DNA from 2 places in the Sodalis sp. RH14 genome. Region 2 is predicted to be linked to the other one. Evidence: predicted binding sites of a transcription regulator. Region 2 holds the regulator's gene; the other holds the start of a gene.
The links. The regulator PhoB, encoded in region 2, activates phosphate uptake and scavenging genes when phosphate is short. The targets are predictions, from matches to a motif close to CTGTCATAAAACTGNCNNAT.
Positions count from the first base shown of each region.

Region 1: the regulator PhoB is predicted to act here: its motif matches at 2,291-2,310, upstream of ugpB (sn-glycerol-3-phosphate ABC transporter substrate-binding protein UgpB).

Region 1 is NZ_CP178739.1:5,462,393-5,471,007, reverse strand. It holds gene ACL2XQ_RS24940 (IS256 family transposase) at 1-1,079, opposite strand, end outside; gene ugpB (sn-glycerol-3-phosphate ABC transporter substrate-binding protein UgpB) at 2,385-3,704, shown strand; gene ugpA (sn-glycerol-3-phosphate ABC transporter permease UgpA) at 3,770-4,660, shown strand; gene ugpE (sn-glycerol-3-phosphate ABC transporter permease UgpE) at 4,657-5,502, shown strand; gene ACL2XQ_RS24920 (sn-glycerol-3-phosphate import ATP-binding protein UgpC) at 5,509-6,585, shown strand; gene ugpQ (glycerophosphodiester phosphodiesterase) at 6,582-7,331, shown strand; gene ACL2XQ_RS24910 (DUF2756 domain-containing protein) at 7,511-7,804, opposite strand; gene ggt (gamma-glutamyltransferase) at 8,020-8,615, shown strand, end outside.
Region 2 is NZ_CP178739.1:1,120,584-1,129,198, reverse strand. It holds gene brnQ (branched-chain amino acid transport system II carrier protein) at 1-375, opposite strand, end outside; gene ACL2XQ_RS04975 (cobalamin-independent methionine synthase II family protein) at 807-1,910, opposite strand; gene ACL2XQ_RS04970 (PstS family phosphate ABC transporter substrate-binding protein) at 2,161-3,099, opposite strand; gene phoR (phosphate regulon sensor histidine kinase PhoR) at 3,096-4,433, opposite strand; gene phoB (phosphate response regulator transcription factor PhoB) at 4,458-5,147, opposite strand; gene sbcD (exonuclease subunit SbcD) at 5,359-6,672, shown strand; gene ACL2XQ_RS04950 (AAA family ATPase) at 6,669-8,615, shown strand, end outside.

The DNA.
Region 1 (8,615 bases), 1.6 Mb from region 2:
GATTCGTCTGACGGGAATACCTTGCGTTTTTTAATAGCGTGTCGGATCACGCTGTTTAGCGACTCGATGGCGTTTGTGGTGTAGATCGCTTTGCGAATGTCTTCCGGATAGGCGAAGAATGTCGCAAGGTTAGTCCAGTTAGCCTGCCAGCTCCGGCTTACTTGCGGATAACGGGAGTTCCATACGCTGGCGAACGTCTCCAGCGCCCGCTGTCCCGCTTCCTCCGTCGGTGCCTGGTACACTGCCTTCAAGTCTCGCATGACGGCCCTGGCGTCTTTCCAGGAGACAAAGCGCAGGCTGTTACGCACCATGTGTACGATACAAAGCTGAATGCAGGTCCTCGGGTAGACCGTATTAATAGCGTCAGGAAAGCCTTTCAGGCCATCGACGCAGGCGATAAAAATATCCTGTAATCCCCGGTTTTTAAGCTCGGTCAACACGTTTAGCCAGAACTTCGCGCCTTCGTTCTCTGCCATCCACATGCCCAGCAGTTCCTTTTGGCCTTCAATGTTAATTCCCAACGCCAGATACACGGATTTATTGATGACGCGACCGTCGTGGCGAACTTTTACCACGATGCAGTCCAGGTAAATGATGGGATAGAGCGTATCGAGTGGGCGATTCTGCCATTCAGTGACCTGCTCCAGAACCGCCTCAGTGACTTTCGATATCAGTGCTGGTGAGACATCCGCATCGTACATTTCCTTAAACATCGCCGATATCTCACGGGTGGTCATGCCTTTGGCATAAAGCGCCAGGATCTGGTCATCCATTCCGGTAATACGGGTCTGATTTTTCTTCACTAGTTGGGGCTCGAAGGTCCCTTCGCGATCACGAGGTGTCCTCAGCTCTAGCGGGCCATCACCTGTGGTAACCGTTTTAGAGGAATAACCGTTACGGGCGTTGGAACCCGATTTGAGCTGATTTTTCTCATAACCCAAATGGTGAGTCAGTTCAGCTTTAAGGGCAGCCTCAACACTTAATTTTTTTAAAAACCGATCAAATTGGCTCAGATCCTCAGGGGTTTTGAGACTTTTAGCCAGCTCAGTTGCGAGAGCCTGTAGCAATTTTTCGTCCATAAATTCACCTAATTCTAATGATGGATTGAACATATCAAAATCAGGCGATTACACAATCTTATGTACAGGCTCATGCGTTCGGTTGTTTTATGTCGTGCCGGGTGCCGGCAAGCGACAAAGAGGCCGTACCGCGACGGCCTCCTTGACCTCCGCGCGTCCGGCAGATCGTGCGCCGCTGCGCGGTGCCCGGCATCACCCATCCCGGCTTTTGGACCGCCCGGCATGCGTTCCAGACGCAAGCCGGGCTTTCGCCGCTCCCGGCGGCTCATCCAGCCGTGACGTGCGCCGCCGGCGCACTCTATGCCGGCACCACGTCAACACCATCGCCTGCCAGCAAAACAGCGTTTTGGGGTCCTTAGCGGTATGCGCTTACCGGGAAAGGTCTCAGTATTCCTTTTGCGCTAATGTTTACAGCCTGATGGCTAATGGCTGAAAGCGTAATGCTTAATGCTTAATGCTTAATGTTAAAACTCAAAATTGAATGATGAATGTCATATGGCATAACTGCATGACTGCATGACTGATAAGTCTCTTTCGGTATGCCTGCTTTTCGCTATGTCAGCGGCATTCCAGACCCGTTGCATTCTGTAATGGTTAACCGTATCCCGGCGCCAGACCTTATCCCAAGCATCAGCGCCGCTGTTGTTTCATAATATGCCGTGCGAACCGCGACATGGGGACCGGCATAAAGCGCGCTGACGGCGCCTGTGACCCCGGCATGAGCCGCCGGGAGCGGCGAAAGGCCCGGTAGCGCCGGGAGCGCATACCGGGCCGGTGCATCACGGGGGCATGGGCGGCGGAAGGCATCGCGCAGCGACGCGCGACCTGCCGGGCGCGCGGAGGTCAAGGAGGCCGTCGCGGTACGGCCTCTTTGTCGCTTGCCGGCACCCGGCAATACATAAAGCAACCCGACGCACGGCAAGCGAAACCTTCTCCGAAACGACATAAACCTCCCCGCCTCCCGCCTCCCGCCGCCCGCCGTCAGTCGCCAGCAGCCAGCAGATTAATTGTGATGCTTGCCGGCCCGCCTGTAAGCTCAAAGCGCAGCGGGCCTGCCGTGCCGTGGTGCGCTCCGGTGAACTGAGACTGCCCCTTCGCCCCCATCGGCAGGCTTTCCCGCTGGGAATTAAGGGCGTTAAGCCGACTCGCCGGTTAATTCCGACACCGTCAGGCCCGCCTGGCGACGCGCTGGGCGGAGAATTCGCCGCGCGCTGTCACCCCGCTGTCATAAGGGTGTTATTTTTCTGTCATTTCAGCATGTCATGTTACAGGCCGATGAACTTTTCCGGCATTCAGGAGCATGGCATGTTGAAGCACTCAATTCGTATCGCCGCCTTAAGCGTGGCGTTGACGCTGGCCGTGAGCACCAGCGCCCAGGCAGTGACCGAAATTCCTTTCTGGCATTCAATGGATAGCGTGCTGGGCACCGAGGTGGATTCCCTGGCCGCGCGCTTTAACCAGACGCATCCTGATTATCATGTCGTGCCGGTGTACAAGGGGAATTACGAGCAGGGCCTGACGGCGGGCATCGCGGCATTCCGTACCGGCACCGCGCCGGCGATTTTGCAGGTGTATGAAGTCGGCACCGCCACCATGATGGCCAGCAAGGCCTATAAGCCGGTGTACCAGGTGTTTGAACAGGCCGGCATCAAGAATGACGAGTCGGCGTTTGTGCCCACCGTTTCCGGCTACTACAGCGACAGTAAGACCGGGCATCTGCTGTCCCAACCCTTCAACAGCTCGACCCCGGTATTGTATTACAACAAGGACGCCTTTAAAAAAGCCGGACTGGATCCGGAACATGCCCCGCAAACCTGGCAGGAACTGGCCGCGGCGGCCGCTAAACTGCGCGCCAGCGGTATGGCATGCGGTTATGCCAGCGGCTGGCAGGGTTGGATCCAAATCGAGAACTTCAGCGCCTGGCATGGCCTGCCGGTGGCGACCAAGGATAACGGCTTTGCCGGCAACGACGCGGAGCTGATTTTTAATAAGCCCGAGCAGGTGAAGCATATCCAATTGCTGTCGGACATGAACAAGAAAGGGGATTTCAGCTATTTCGGTCGTAAGGACGAGTCCACCGAGAAGTTTTACAACGGCTCATGCGGCATGACCACCGCCTCGTCAGGCTCCCTGGCCGCGATTCGCCAGTATGCCAAGTTTAATTACGGCGTGGGTATGATGCCGTATGACGCCGACGTGAAGAACGCGCCGCAAAACGCTATTATCGGCGGCGCCAGCCTGTGGGTGATGAGCGGTAAGGATGACGCGACCTATAAAGGGGTGGCGGAGTTCCTGCAGTTCCTTGCCCAGCCTGATATCGCCGCCGAGTGGCATCAGAAAACCGGTTACCTGCCCATCACCACCGCCGCGTATGAGCTGACCCGATCCCAGGGTTTTTATGACAAAAACCCCGGCGCCGATATCGCCACCCGCCAGATGCTGAATAAACCGCCGTTGCCGTTCACCAAAGGCATGCGGTTGGGCAATATGCAGCAAATCCGCACCGTGGTGGACGAAGAGCTGGAACGCGTCTGGACCGGCAAGGCCACGCCTCAGGAGGCCCTGGACAGCGCGGTTAAACGCGGCAACCAGTTGCTGCGCCGGTTTGAACAATCGCTGAAGTAAACCTCAGTTGGCGACCCGCCGCGCCGTGCGGCGGGTACATTTTTGCATTGCGGGTTGGGTTGTTTATGGCTATCGCGCCCCATCGCGGATTCAAACAACGCTGGCTGGCCTATCTTCTGGTGCTGCCGCAGTTGGTGATTACCGCGATTTTTTTTCTTTGGCCGGCGGGGACCGCGCTGTGGTATTCGGTGCAGCGGGTGGACCCGTTCGGAATAGAGAATACCTTTGTCGGCCTGGATAATTTTGTCCAGCTGACACAGGATGAATATTATCTGGATTCCCTGGTCACGACGCTTATCTTCAGCGGCCTGGTGACCGGCATCGGCCTGCTGGTGGCGCTGTTGCTGGCGGCGCTGGTGGATTATGTGCTGCGCGGCAAACGTATTTACCAGACGCTGCTGCTATTGCCCTACGCGGTGGCGCCGGCGGTGGCTGCGGTATTGTGGATGTTCCTGTTCAGCCCCGGGCTGGGGCTTATCGCCTATCTGCTCAATAATCTGGGGTATCACTGGAATCATGCGCAAAACAGCGGGCAGGCGATGTTCCTGGTGGTGCTGATCTCCATCTGGCAGCAGGTAAGCTATAACTTTTTGTTTTTCCTCGCCGCGCTGCAATCCATTCCGCGTTCACTGGTGGAGGCCGCGGCCATCGACGGCGCCGGCCCGGTACGGCGATTTATCGATTTATCGCTGCCGCTTATCACGCCGGTGAGCTTTTTCCTGCTGGTCATCAACCTGGTGTACGCTTTTTTCGATACCTTTCCGGTCATCGACGCGGCAACCGCCGGCGGGCCGGTGCAGGCCACCACTACCCTGATTTACAAAATCTACCGCGAGGGTTTTGCCGGCCTGGATCTCTCCAGTTCCGCCGCGCAGTCGGTGGTGCTGATGATGGTGGTGATTGTGCTGACGGTCATCCAGTTTCGTTTTGTCGAGCGTAAGGTGCGATATCAATGATAGAACATCGCCGCGGACTGGATATCTTCAGCCATTTAATACTGATACTAAGCGTTGCCGTTATTCTGCTGCCGTTATATATCGCGCTGGTGGCGGCCACCATGGACAACCGCCAGGTGTTCCAGGTGCCGTTGAGCCTGGTGCCGGGCAGCCATCTGTGGGAAAACATCCGCCATGTCTGGCAAGAGGGCGTGGGCAGCCAGGCGGTGCCGTTCAGCCGGCTGCTGTTCAATAGCTTGGTCATGGCGCTGGGAATCACCCTGGGCAAGATCAGCGTGTCGATGTTATCCGCCTACGCCATCGTTTATTTTCGCTTTCCATTGCGCAACCTGTTTTTCTGGCTGATCTTCATGACGCTGATGCTGCCGGTGGAAGTGCGTATTTTTCCCACCGTCGATGTGATAGCCAATCTGCATTTGCTTGATAGCTATACCGGCCTGACGTTGCCGTTGATGGCCTCCGCCACCGCAACATTCCTGTTCCGCCAGTTCTTTATGACCATTCCCCATGAACTGCTGGAGGCGGCGCGCATCGACGGCGCCGGGCCGCTGCGGTTTTTGTGGGATATCCTGCTGCCGCTGTCGAAAACCAATCTGGCGGCGCTGTTTGTGATCATCTTTATCTACGGCTGGAACCAGTATCTGTGGCCGATCCTGATTATCAACAACAGCGCGATGGGCACCGCGGTGGCGGGCATCCGCAGCATGATCGCCAGCGGCGACAGCGCCACGCAGTGGAATTATGTGATGGCGGCGATGCTGCTGACCATGATCCCGCCCCTGGCAATCGTATTGCTGATGCAGCGCTGGTTTGTGCGCGGCCTGGTTGATAGCGAGAAATAAAACATTATGGCGAGTTTGATTTTACAAGCGGTCGAAAAGACCTATGACGGCAAGACGTCGGTGATAGCGCCCTTAAACCTGGATGTGGCCGACGGGGAGTTTATCGTACTGGTCGGGCCTTCCGGCTGCGGCAAATCGACCCTGCTGCGCATGGTCGCGGGGCTGGAGAGCGTCAGCAGCGGCGATATTTATATCGATGGCGAACGGGTGACGGAGCGTGAACCCAAGGATCGCGGCATTGCCATGGTGTTTCAGAATTATGCGCTCTACCCCCATATGAGCGTCTATGACAATATGGCCTACGGCCTGAAAATTCGCGGTTTCGGCAAACAGCATATCCAACGGCTGGTGGAGCGCGTGGCGCAGATATTGGAACTTGGGGAACTGCTGAAACGCAAGCCGCGCGAACTGTCCGGCGGGCAGCGCCAGCGCGTGGCGATGGGGCGAGCGCTGGTGCGGGAGCCGGCGGTATTCCTGTTTGATGAGCCGTTATCCAATCTTGACGCCAAATTACGCACCCAGATGCGGCTGGAACTGCAAATACTGCATCGGCGGCTGAGGACCACCAGTCTGTATGTGACCCACGATCAGGTAGAGGCCATGACGCTGGCGGAGCGGGTGATCGTAATGAATAAGGGGCGGGTGGAGCAAATCGGCACCCCGACGGAGATTTATCGCCGCCCGGCATCGCTGTTTGTCGCCGGTTTTATGGGGTCTCCCGCCATGAATTTGCTGCCGGGACGCGTAAGCGAGGATGGCGGCAGCTTCCAGGTCAGCGGCGGCCCGTCGCTGCCATTGCCCGCCGTCGGCGCGCAATGGCGCGGGCGCGAGTTGACCGCGGGTATCCGTCCGGAGCATATTGAACAGTCAGGGCGCGCAACTGACGGCCCGGCGCTGGAAATTATTTCACTTGAGCAACTGGGTGCGGATAACCTGGTCCATGGGCGCTGGGGTGGGCGTTCCATGGTAATACGACTGCCGCATGATGAGCAGCCCGCCATTGGGACGATACTTTATTTACGGTGTCCTGCCCATGCATGGCACTTTTTTGATCCCTTAAGCGGATCCCGGGTGGACTTATGACAAAAAACTGGCCTTATCCGACCATCGTCGCGCATCGCGGCGGCGGCTCGCTGGCACCTGAAAACACCCTGGCGGCCATTGATACCGGCGCACGCTATGGCCATAAAATGATTGAGCTGGATGCGAAGCTTTCAGCCGACGGACAGATTTTTTTATTGCATGACGATACGCTGGATCGTACCAGCAACGGCCATGGCATCGCCGGCCACTTTGCCTGGGACGATCTGGCGCTGCTGGATGCCGGGGCCTGGTTCAACGATAAGTTCCGCGGCGAACCCTTGCCGCTGCTGGCGGACGTTGCCGCCCGCTGCGAGCGGCATGGCCTGGCGGTGAATATCGAAATCAAACCCACCACCGGCACCGATATCGGCACCGGTCGCGCCGTGGCGCAGGCGGCGGTTCAGCTGTGGCAAGAGTGCGACGTGCCGCCGCTGTTATCCTCGTTTTCCGTCGACGCGCTGGCGGCCGCTTTGCAGGTTGCTCCCCAAATGCCGCGCGGGTTGTTGTTGCACTTTTGGGATGATAATTGGCCGCGGCTCGCCCAGGAACTCCAGTGCAGCGCGCTGCACCTGAATCATGAAGTGCTGACAGAAGAGCGGGTGGCGAAAATCACCGATGCCGGCCTGCATATCCTGGCTTATACCGTGAATAGCCCTTATAGAGCGCGCGCCCTGCTGAGCTGGGGGGTTGATACCCTGTGTACTGACCGGATTGATTTGATCGGGCCCAATTTTGCCAATAGCTAGGCCAATAGCTAGCGCCACCTTTTAGCTATGCGGGCGCGCTGACGCCTGGCATGCTGACATCCTATATCCTGCGAACCACCAGGCCGCCACCGGTAGGGTCCGCGGCATAAACCCGCACCAACCCGGGCTCCTCGCCTGACGACAGGCACCGCGAATTTCGCGCCGGGTTGACCCCTGGCTCAGGGATTTTGCTGCGGCTGTTTTAGCGGCGTGTTCTGCTGCGCCCGCTGACGATCGTTGTTAAGCTGCGATTGCAGCTGGCTGCGCTGCTGTTGCTGCTGGGCTTGCTGCTGTTGTTGCAAGCGGAGCTGCTGCTGCTGCGCGCTGGATTGCATCTGCTGTTTCAACTGTTGCTGGGCCGGGCTTTGCGCAAACGGATCGTTGCGCTGCGCGGGCGTGAGGGGTTTAACCGCCGCCGTAACCGCAAACGACGCCAGCATGACCGGCAGCAATAGCCAAAAATAGGTTTTCATGAGTGGCTCCGTGATGATGACTTTATCATTTTAACCGTTAAACGCGCCAAACGCAGGGTGAAGCGTGCGTATTTGCGTGCGGCGTCCCAGGTAAATATTGAAACTGCCGTTAAATTGGTTAATAAGTAAATAAATAAAACCATCAGGAAGAAAACCTTATGCCTATTCTTTCCTCCGGTCGCTTGTTGTCGCTGGTCCTTGCCCTGTTGCTGATCATGCCGCCTGCCGGCGCCGCGCCGTTGTCCTACGGCATTGAAAATGATATCCAGCATCCGGTGTATGCCCGGCACGGCATGGTTTCCACGGTAGACGAGACGGCAACGGGGGTGGGGTTGGATATCCTGCGCGCGGGCGGCAACGCGGTGGATGCGGCGGTGGCGGTAGGGTACGCGCTGGCGGTAACCCACCCGCAGGCGGGCAACCTGGGCGGCGGCGGTTTTATGCTGGTGCGCACGCGACAGGGCGAAACGGTGGCGATTGATTTTCGTGAAATGGCGCCGGCCGGGGCCACGCGCGATATGTTTATCGGCCCGGACGGCAACGCCGACAGCAAACGTTCGCTGACCGGTCCGCTGGCCTCCGGTACGCCGGGCACCGTCGCGGGTATGTCGCTGGCGCTGGACCGTTTCGGCACCCTGCCGCTGGCCCGGGTGATGCAGCCGGCCATTAGGCTGGCCCGGGAGGGGTTTAGCGTTGATAAGGCCCTGGCCGACGACCTGGCCTCTTATGGCAGAGAAGCGCTTATCAACCATCCGAACAGCAAGGCGGTATTTTTTAAAGCCGACGGCCAGCCCTATGCCGAGGGGGAGAG
Region 2 (8,615 bases):
GTAAAGAAACAGCGGCAGATCCCCCTGGCCGGTAAACGGCGCCAGCCCCACGGCGAAGGATACCGTCGCGGTGCGCGGCGTGGCGAACAGCGGCCCCACCGCCAGATAACATACCACGGCCAGCAGCAGTCCCGCTTTTCTGCCGATGGGGGAACTGAGGGCGTCAATGCCGCCCCCCACCCGGGCCAGGGCAATCACCGTCAGTACCGGCAGCCCAACCGCGCTAATCAGGAACCCCGCCGCGGCCCACCAGACATAAGGGCCCGACTGCAATCCCACCATCGGCGGGAAAATGATATTGCCCGCGCCGACAAACAAGGCGAAGGTCATAAAACCCAGGGCAAGGATATCTCTGATGCTTAAACGCTGGCTCATGGAATAATGTAATGCCTGTCTGGATGCGAAAAATAAGTAAAACCTATGACGACTCATGCCGGTTATGACATCACCAACAGCAGCGGGATATCTCGCGGGCCATGGCGTAATGGCCTGTTTGCCGGGACCGGAGCGCTAAAAGGGTGCAAAACGGCGTGAAGCATGCAATAACCGGCGCAATTTAAACGTTTAAAGCGCGGTAAGGCAATAGTTGAAGATAAAAGCAGAATGATAAGCCAAAAAAATACCCTAAAAGCAGTGAATACTTTCATAGCCTGGGTAATTTCTGCTACAAGATAGTTGAAGGGACGCGCTTTTAACTATAACAGAAAGGCATGGATACCGGTGGCACCCCCGGGCCGCCCCTTAACCCGCGGCGACCATGCCCGCCCGCGGTATTTTGCCGCGGGCGGGATAGCCGGGCGCTGGCGTTACCAGGCGCGGCCCGCAACATCCAGCACTAGCCGCAGTTTGTCCCATTGCTGGGCTTCGGTCAGGCTATTGCCTTCTTCCGTCGAGGCGAAGCCGCACTGCGGGCTCAGGCACAGCTGGTCCAGGCTGATATAACGGGTGGCCTCGCGCAAGCGCGCCAGCACCGCCTCAGGATCTTCCAATTCACCGGTTTTGGAGGTGATAAGGCCCAGCACCGCCTGCTGGCGGCCGGGTTTGATAAACCGCAGCGGTTCAAAACCGCCGGCGCGCTCGGTGTCATATTCCAGGAAAAAGGCGTCGACCTTGACCTCGCCGAACAGGATAGGCGCCACCGGCTCATAACCGCCCTCGGAAATCCAGGTGGAGCGGAAATTGCCGCGGCAAACATGCAGGCTAACCACCAGATCGTCCGGTTTGCCCGCCAGCGCTTGATTGAGCACATCCGCATAAATGCGCGCCAATTGCCGCGGATCCTCGCCGCGCTCGCGGATCTGGCGCTGCTGGTCCGTCGAGCACAGATAGGCCCACACGGTATCGTCAAGCTGCAGGTAACGGCAGCCGGCATCGTAAAAGGCGCGGATAGCGTCATGCCAGGCCTGGGCAAGATCGGCGAAATACGCCGCCAGATCAGGGTAGACGCCGGCGTCGATGGCACCGCGCCCGCCGCGAAAATGCATCACGCTCGGGCTGGGTATGGTCATTTTAGCCACCGCATCGCCGGCCACGCTGCGCAGATAGCGGAAATCCGCCAGCATCGGATGCTGGCGGAACGCCACCTTGCCGGTGACCTTAATGCTGCGCGCCTTGGTCTGCACCCCGGAAAACTGGATACCCTGGTCGACGTCGTAGCCTTCCACCCCGTCCAGCCCCTCAAAAAAATCGAAATGCCACCAGGCGCGGCGAAACTCGCCGTCGGTGACCACCTGCAGCCCCAGACCGCGCTGCAGTTCCACCACCCGGCGGATCTCGGTATCCTCGACGGCACGCAGCTGCGCGGGAGTAATGGCCCCTTGCTGCAACTGCTTGCGGGCCTGCTTAATCGCCTCGGGGCGTAATAAGCTGCCCACCACATCAGCGCGAAAGGGAGGCGTATTTCTTTGCATGTTTGAACTCCGGCGTTATTTTGCCGGCCTGGACAAGGCCCGCAAGATAATAAGATTTAGTGAATAGTTCAGGATGTAAACATTCCCGGTGGGCAATAGTTTCCGTCGGTGACATATAGACATCCGGACGTCTATAATGCCCGCATCCATACTAGCACGCGGCGGCGCATCGCCATGGCGAAGAAAATTCACCCGTGTTGAACATTATTCATGATCACCCGCGGGCGACGGCCCACCCTGCCGACACACCTCATTGCAGCCCGATATCCCGGCGCGCCTGTAGCCTTATGGGTTCAGGCAAGGGCTGGTAGCCGCCCTGGCGGGCGAGGCTTTGGCCCTGGGGCGACAAAATACGGTCCATAAAGGCGGCGGTGACCGGCGCCAATGGGGTATCAGGGGGCTTATTCAGATAAATATAGAGATAGCGCACCAGCGGATAGTCGCCGTTAAGCAAGGCCGACTCGTCCGGCGTCACCTGGCGGCCGGCCTCGTCGGTTAACGGCAGGATCCGCACGCCGGCGGTATGAAACCCCATGCCGGCGTAACCAATGGCGTTGCGCGACGCGCTTACCGCCTGCGCCACCGAAGCCGACCCGGGCAGTTCATTGACCGATGCCAGCAGGTCACCGCCGCACAGCACGCGCTGGCGGAAAAAGCCATAGGTACCGGAGGCGGAATTGCGGCCATAGCGCAGCAGGGCCATATCGGCCCACCGCCCGGTTAGGCCGAGCTCCCCCCAGCGGGTGACGGCAGGGGCGTCGCCGCAGCTGCGGGTGATGGAAAAAATGGCGTCCAACTGGCGCAGGCGCAACCTGGGCAGGGGGTTATCCTGGTTGACTATAATCACCAGCGCATCCAAGGCCACCGGCACCGCCAGGGGCGGGTAGCCGTAATGGCGCTGGAACGCGGCGATTTCAGTCGCGTTCATCATGCGGCTCATCGGCCCGATTTGCGCCGTTCCCGCGGCCAGCGCCGTCGCCGCCGTCGCCGATCCGCCCGCCTGGATCTGCACGCCGACATCCGGATAGTCATGCCTGAAATCCGCCGCCCACAGGGCCATCATATTCGCCAGCGTATCGGAACCGCTGCTGGTGAGGCTACCCGACAGCACCGACAGCGGCCGCGCCGCCGCCGGCAGGGTCAACAGCAGGCAGAGCAGCCAGCCCAGGGTTTTTACTGCTTTTATCATCGGGATTTGACACGTGAAGGAGAAGTGGGGTTATTTTCGGCCAGGACGGGGAGGACAATCAACCGGTTGGGCAAGGTAAAAAAGAAGCGGGTACCCGCGCCCGGCTCGCTGATAACATCAAGATGGGCGTCATGATTGCCGAGCGCGTGCTTAACGATGGCAAGCCCAAGGCCGCTGCCGCCGGTCTGGCGCGAACGGGCTTTGTCAACCCGGTAAAAACGCTCGGTCAGGCGCGGTAAATGCTCCGGGGCGATGCCCGGCCCGTTATCGCTGACCTGAAACTGCGCGCCCTCAGCGGTACGCTGCCAGCACACCTCGATGCGGGTGCCCGGCGGCGTATGGATGACCGCATTGTATATCAGGTTCGACATCGCGCTGCGCAGCTGATCCTCATTGCCGCGCACCAGCAACTGTTCATTAACCCGGAACACGATCTCATGCCGTTCCTGGCTGAGCGCCCCGGCGCTTTGCTGCAGGCGCTTGAGAATGGCCGGAATATCGACGCGTTCATTGACCTCGCCCTGGGGCGCGGCCTCGATACGGGATAACACCAGCAACTGCTTGACCAGGCGCTCCATGCGCTGCGTCTGATCCTGCATAGTGTGGATGGCCTTGGCGCGCATGGCTTCATCCATATCCTGGTCGTTCATCATTTCCAGATATCCCTGCAACACCGTCAGCGGCGTACGCAGTTCATGGCTGGCATTGGCGAAAAAGTTGCGCCTGGCGCCTTCCAGCTGGCGCATCTGGGTCACGTCGCGGGCCACCATTAACAGCTGGTCGTCGGTATAGGGCATCACGCGGAATTCAACGTAACGTTGCTTATTGAGCAGCAGGGTCAAGGGGCGCTCGAACGACTGGCCCTGGATATAGCTGTTGAATTCAGGATAGCGCAGCAGGTTAAGGATATGCTGGCCGTTGTCTTCCGGCCAGCGAAACCCGAGCAGCTGCTGCGCCAGGCCGTTGCACCAGAAAATATGGCCGTCGTCGGTCAACATCACCAGCGCATCAGGCAAGGTTTCCGCGCCGCTGCGAAAGCGTTTGAACAATGTCGCCAGTTCACGCCGCCGCCGCCGGTGGCGCAACTGCATCTGATGCAGGCCATAGAACAGCGGTTCCCAGCTTCCCCGCCCTTCCGGCGGCGTATGCCGGAGATCGACCCATAACCAGCGGGACAGCCGCAGTTGGTAATAATAGTTGCGCACCAGCGCGGCCAGCAGCGCCGCCACCAACAGCCAGGCCAGGTGGCCGACAAAAAGCGACAACAGCAGGGCCGGCAGGCAAAACAGCCCCAGTTCCAGCAAAATCTTACGCCAGGATAAACGTTCCAGCACCGGCAGAGCTCCCCTTATACCGCGCTAATAGCGCGCGGAAAAACGATAGCCGGTGCCGCGGACCGTCTGCACCATCCGATCGTGACCGCCGGTTTCCAGCGCTTTGCGCAGGCGGCGAATATGCACATCAACCGTCCGGTCCTCAACATACACATTAGTGCCCCAGACATGATTTAACAACTGTTCCCGGCTATATACCCGCTCGGGATGGGTCATGAAAAAGTGCAGCAGTTTAAATTCGGTCGGTCCCATCTCCAGGGCCAGTTCGTTGGAGGTTACCCGGTGCGACGACGGATCCAGGCTTAGGCCCTGCAGTTCAATCTTATCTTCCACCGCCATCGGCGAAATACGGCGCATCACCGCCTTGATCCTGGCCAGCAGCTCCTTGGGCGAGAACGGTTTGGTGATATAATCATCGGCGCCCACTTCCAGCCCCCGCACCCGGTCTTCCTCCTCGCCGCGCGCGGTCAGCATCATGACCGGAATATCGCGGGTCAATACCTCGCGTTTCATATGTTTGATAAATTGTATTCCCGAACCGCCTGGCAACATCCAGTCGAGCAATACCAGATCCGGATAAGGCTCCGCCATACGGCTGACCGCCGTGCCGTAGTCTTCGGCTTCGATGGGCTGGAAGCCATTCTGTTCAAGTACGAAGCACACCATTTCACGAATCGGCGCTTCGTCTTCCACGACTAATATGCGTTTTGCCATTTTTTCCTGCCATTAATCTCTGCGGTTAACGTGCCCGGGCATTATGCGTCACTTTTATGACAGATTTATTAAAATCAGCCCATCGTGCCAGAAGCATAGCGGATGGCGGTTTTTTTTCGTCCCGGGTTGCCAAATTAACAGCTTTACGTCGGCATCGCCCGGGGTAAGGTTTATACTCTCGCCCTGACTTTTGCACTCTGGCTGGAGCGTCATGCGGATCATTCACACTTCTGACTGGCACCTGGGTCAGTCGTTTTTCACCAAAAACCGCGCCCGGGAGCATCGCGCCTTCCTGCAATGGCTGGTGGCGCAGGTGGCAGAGCGGGATATCGACGCGGTGATCGTGGCCGGCGATATCTTTGATACCGGCACCCCGCCCAGCTATGCCCGCGAACTGTTCAACCGTTTCGTGGTGGCGTTGCAGCCGACCGGTTGCCAGCTGATCATACTGGCGGGCAATCATGACGCGGTGGCGACATTGAACGAATCCCGGGCGCTGCTGGCCTGCATGCATACCCGGGTTATCGCCGGCGGCGGGTTCGGCGCCCGGGACGATGACGACAACGCCGACGGCGACCGCGAAGACAGCGGCGGGCAACCGGTTTTTGTACTTAACGATCGTAGTGGAAAGCCGGGGGCGATACTGTGCGCCATCCCCTTTTTACGCCCGCGGGATGTGCTGACCAGCCGCGCCGGAGAATCGGGGGATGATAAACAGCGGGCGCTGATGGACGCCATCGCCGCACATTACCAGGCGCTATATGACCGGGCGCTGGCCCTGCGCGCCCGGTTGCCCGGCCGGCTGCCGATTATCGCCACCGGACACCTGACCACGGTGGGCGCCGCCACCACCGATTCGGTACGCGATATTTATATCGGCAGCCTGGACGCGTTTCCCGCCCAGCTGTTTCCTCCGGCGGATTATATCGCCCTCGGCCATATCCACCGCCCGCAGTGCGTGGGCGGACAGCAGCATATCCGCTATTGCGGTTCGCCCATCGCCTTGAGTTTTGATGAGACCGGGCAGCCCAAGCAGATCAATATAGTCAGTTTCGACGCCGGGGGCGTGGCGGACATTTCCCCGGTTTTGATCCCGGAAACCCAGGCCCTGCGCCTGATAAAAGGCGACCTGGCGGACATCGAGGCGCAGTTGCGCTCGTTTAGCGATTACCCGGGGCCCACGCCCGTCTGGCTGGATATCGAGGTGGTGACAGACGCCTGGCTGAATGATATCCAGCAGCGTATCCAGCAGTTGGCGGCCGATTTGCCGGTGGAAATCGTGCTGTTGCGCCGTAACCGCGAGCAGCGGCTGTCGGCACTGGCGCGCCGGCAACGGGAAACGCTGGTCGAACTGAGCGCCGGGGACGTGTTTGAGCGGCGCCTGGCGCTGATCCCCTCCCCCGCGCCGGAGAACCTGGACGCCATACGCTTGCTCTATCGCCAGGTAACGGCGGACGTACAGCAAGGCGCCGCGGCGGAAAACCCGCCGGCGCCGGATGCCGCAACCAAAGGAGACGCCCGGTGAAAATCCTGACGCTGCGGCTGAAAAACATCAATGCGCTCAGGGGCGAGTGGAAAATTGATTTTACCGCCGACCCCTTCGACCGCGCCAGCCTGTTTGCCATTACCGGTCCCACCGGCGCCGGCAAGACCACTATTCTTGACGCCATCTGCCTGGCGCTGTATCACCGCACGCCCCGCCTGGACGCGTTGCCCGGCCAGGAATTGATGACCCGGCTGACCGCCGAATCGCTGGCGGAAGTCGAGTTTTCGGTCAAGGGCGTGGGCTATCGCGCCTTCTGGAGCCAGCGCCGGGCGAAAAACAGCCCGCAGGGCAAACTGCAAAACGCCAGGGTCGAACTGGCGCGTTTGGCCGACGGCGCCATCCTGGCGGATAAAATCAGCGATAAGCTGCGCCTGACCACCGAACTGACCGGCCTGGATTTCGCGCGTTTTACCAAATCGGTGCTGCTGGCGCAGGGGGATTTCGCCGCATTTTTAAACGCCGATGCGAAAAATCGCGCCGAACTGCTGGAGGAACTGACCGGCACCGATATCTACGGCCGCATTTCCGCTGAAATTTTCGAACGCCATAAAACGGTGCGCGGGGAACTGGAGGCACTGCGTACGCGCGCCGCCGCCATCGAACTATTGAGCGAACCCCAACTGCGGGAACTTGACGCCGAGCTGGATAGCCTGCGCCTGGAGCAGGCCCGGCTGAACGCCGAACAATCGCAGTCGCAACGGCATCACGCCTGGCTGGAGCGGCAGCGCCAGTTGACCGGCGCCCTGGCGCAGGCGCAGGCCCAGCGCCAGGCCGCGCAGGCGGCGGCGCAGGAAGCACAGGCGCCGCTGGCGCGACTGGCGCGCGGCGAACCGGCGGAATCCCTGCGCCCCCTGCTCGACGATCGGCAACGCAGCGCCGTGGACCTGGAACGGGCTGAGCAGGAGCTCGCCCGCGCGTGCGCGCTGGAGCTGCAAAGTCAGCAGGCGCTACAACCGCTGCGGGAGCAGGCGGATACCGCCCGGCGGCGCTGGGAGCAGCACGCCCGGCATCAGTTGGCGCAACAGCAGTTGATAAACGACCATCTCGTGCCGCTGGACCAGAAAATCGCCGGGCTGGAACAACAGGCCGCGCAACAGGAGGAACAGCGGTTAGCCCAAACGGAACAGCAGCGGAAACGACAGGCGCTGCAGGCGCTGAAACAACAACAACATCAGGAGGCCGGGCAACAGGCGCAGCTTGTCGCCCGCTATCTGCTTGAGCATGCCGCCTGCCGGCAATGGGGCGGGCAGCTCCCCCTCTGGCGCGAGCTGTTTGCCCGCCGCCGGCGCGAACAGCGCGACATCGACGAACTGGCCCGGCAAGGCGCGCAAATCACGCAGGAACTTGAACAACTCGATATTGCGCGCCAGAAGGAACTCAGCGCGTCGCAGGCCTGCCGGCAACGGGTAATGACCTTCACGGCGCAGTTGGCGGAACGTCAGGGCCTGCACGATGAGCAGGAATCCCGGTTCCCGTTGGCCGCGCTGCGCGCCGACTGGCAGCACAGCCAGCAGCAGCGCGGCCGGCGCGCCCTGATGTCGTCCCTGCTGCCGCAAATGGAGCGTGTAAGCCGCGATCTGGCGGCCAACCGCACGCGGGAAGATCAACTGCGACGCGACTGCGACGATATTACCGCCGCGCTGGCGGCGCTGCGGCGCGCCGAGGCGGATAAGTCCGCCCTGCTGGACGAAATGACCGCGCGCCATCGCCTGGAAATGCATATCGTCTCGCTCGGGGAACTGCGCGGAGCGTTGCGACCGGGGGATCCCTGCCCCCTATGCGGCGCCACCGAGCATCCCGGCATCGCCCTATACCAGGACCTGCAGCCGCAACACACCGATCGGCGGCGGCAGGAACTGCTGCCGGAGGTGGAGCGGCTCAAGGCCGAAGTGGTGGCGGCGTTTACCCGTCTCGAGATGCTG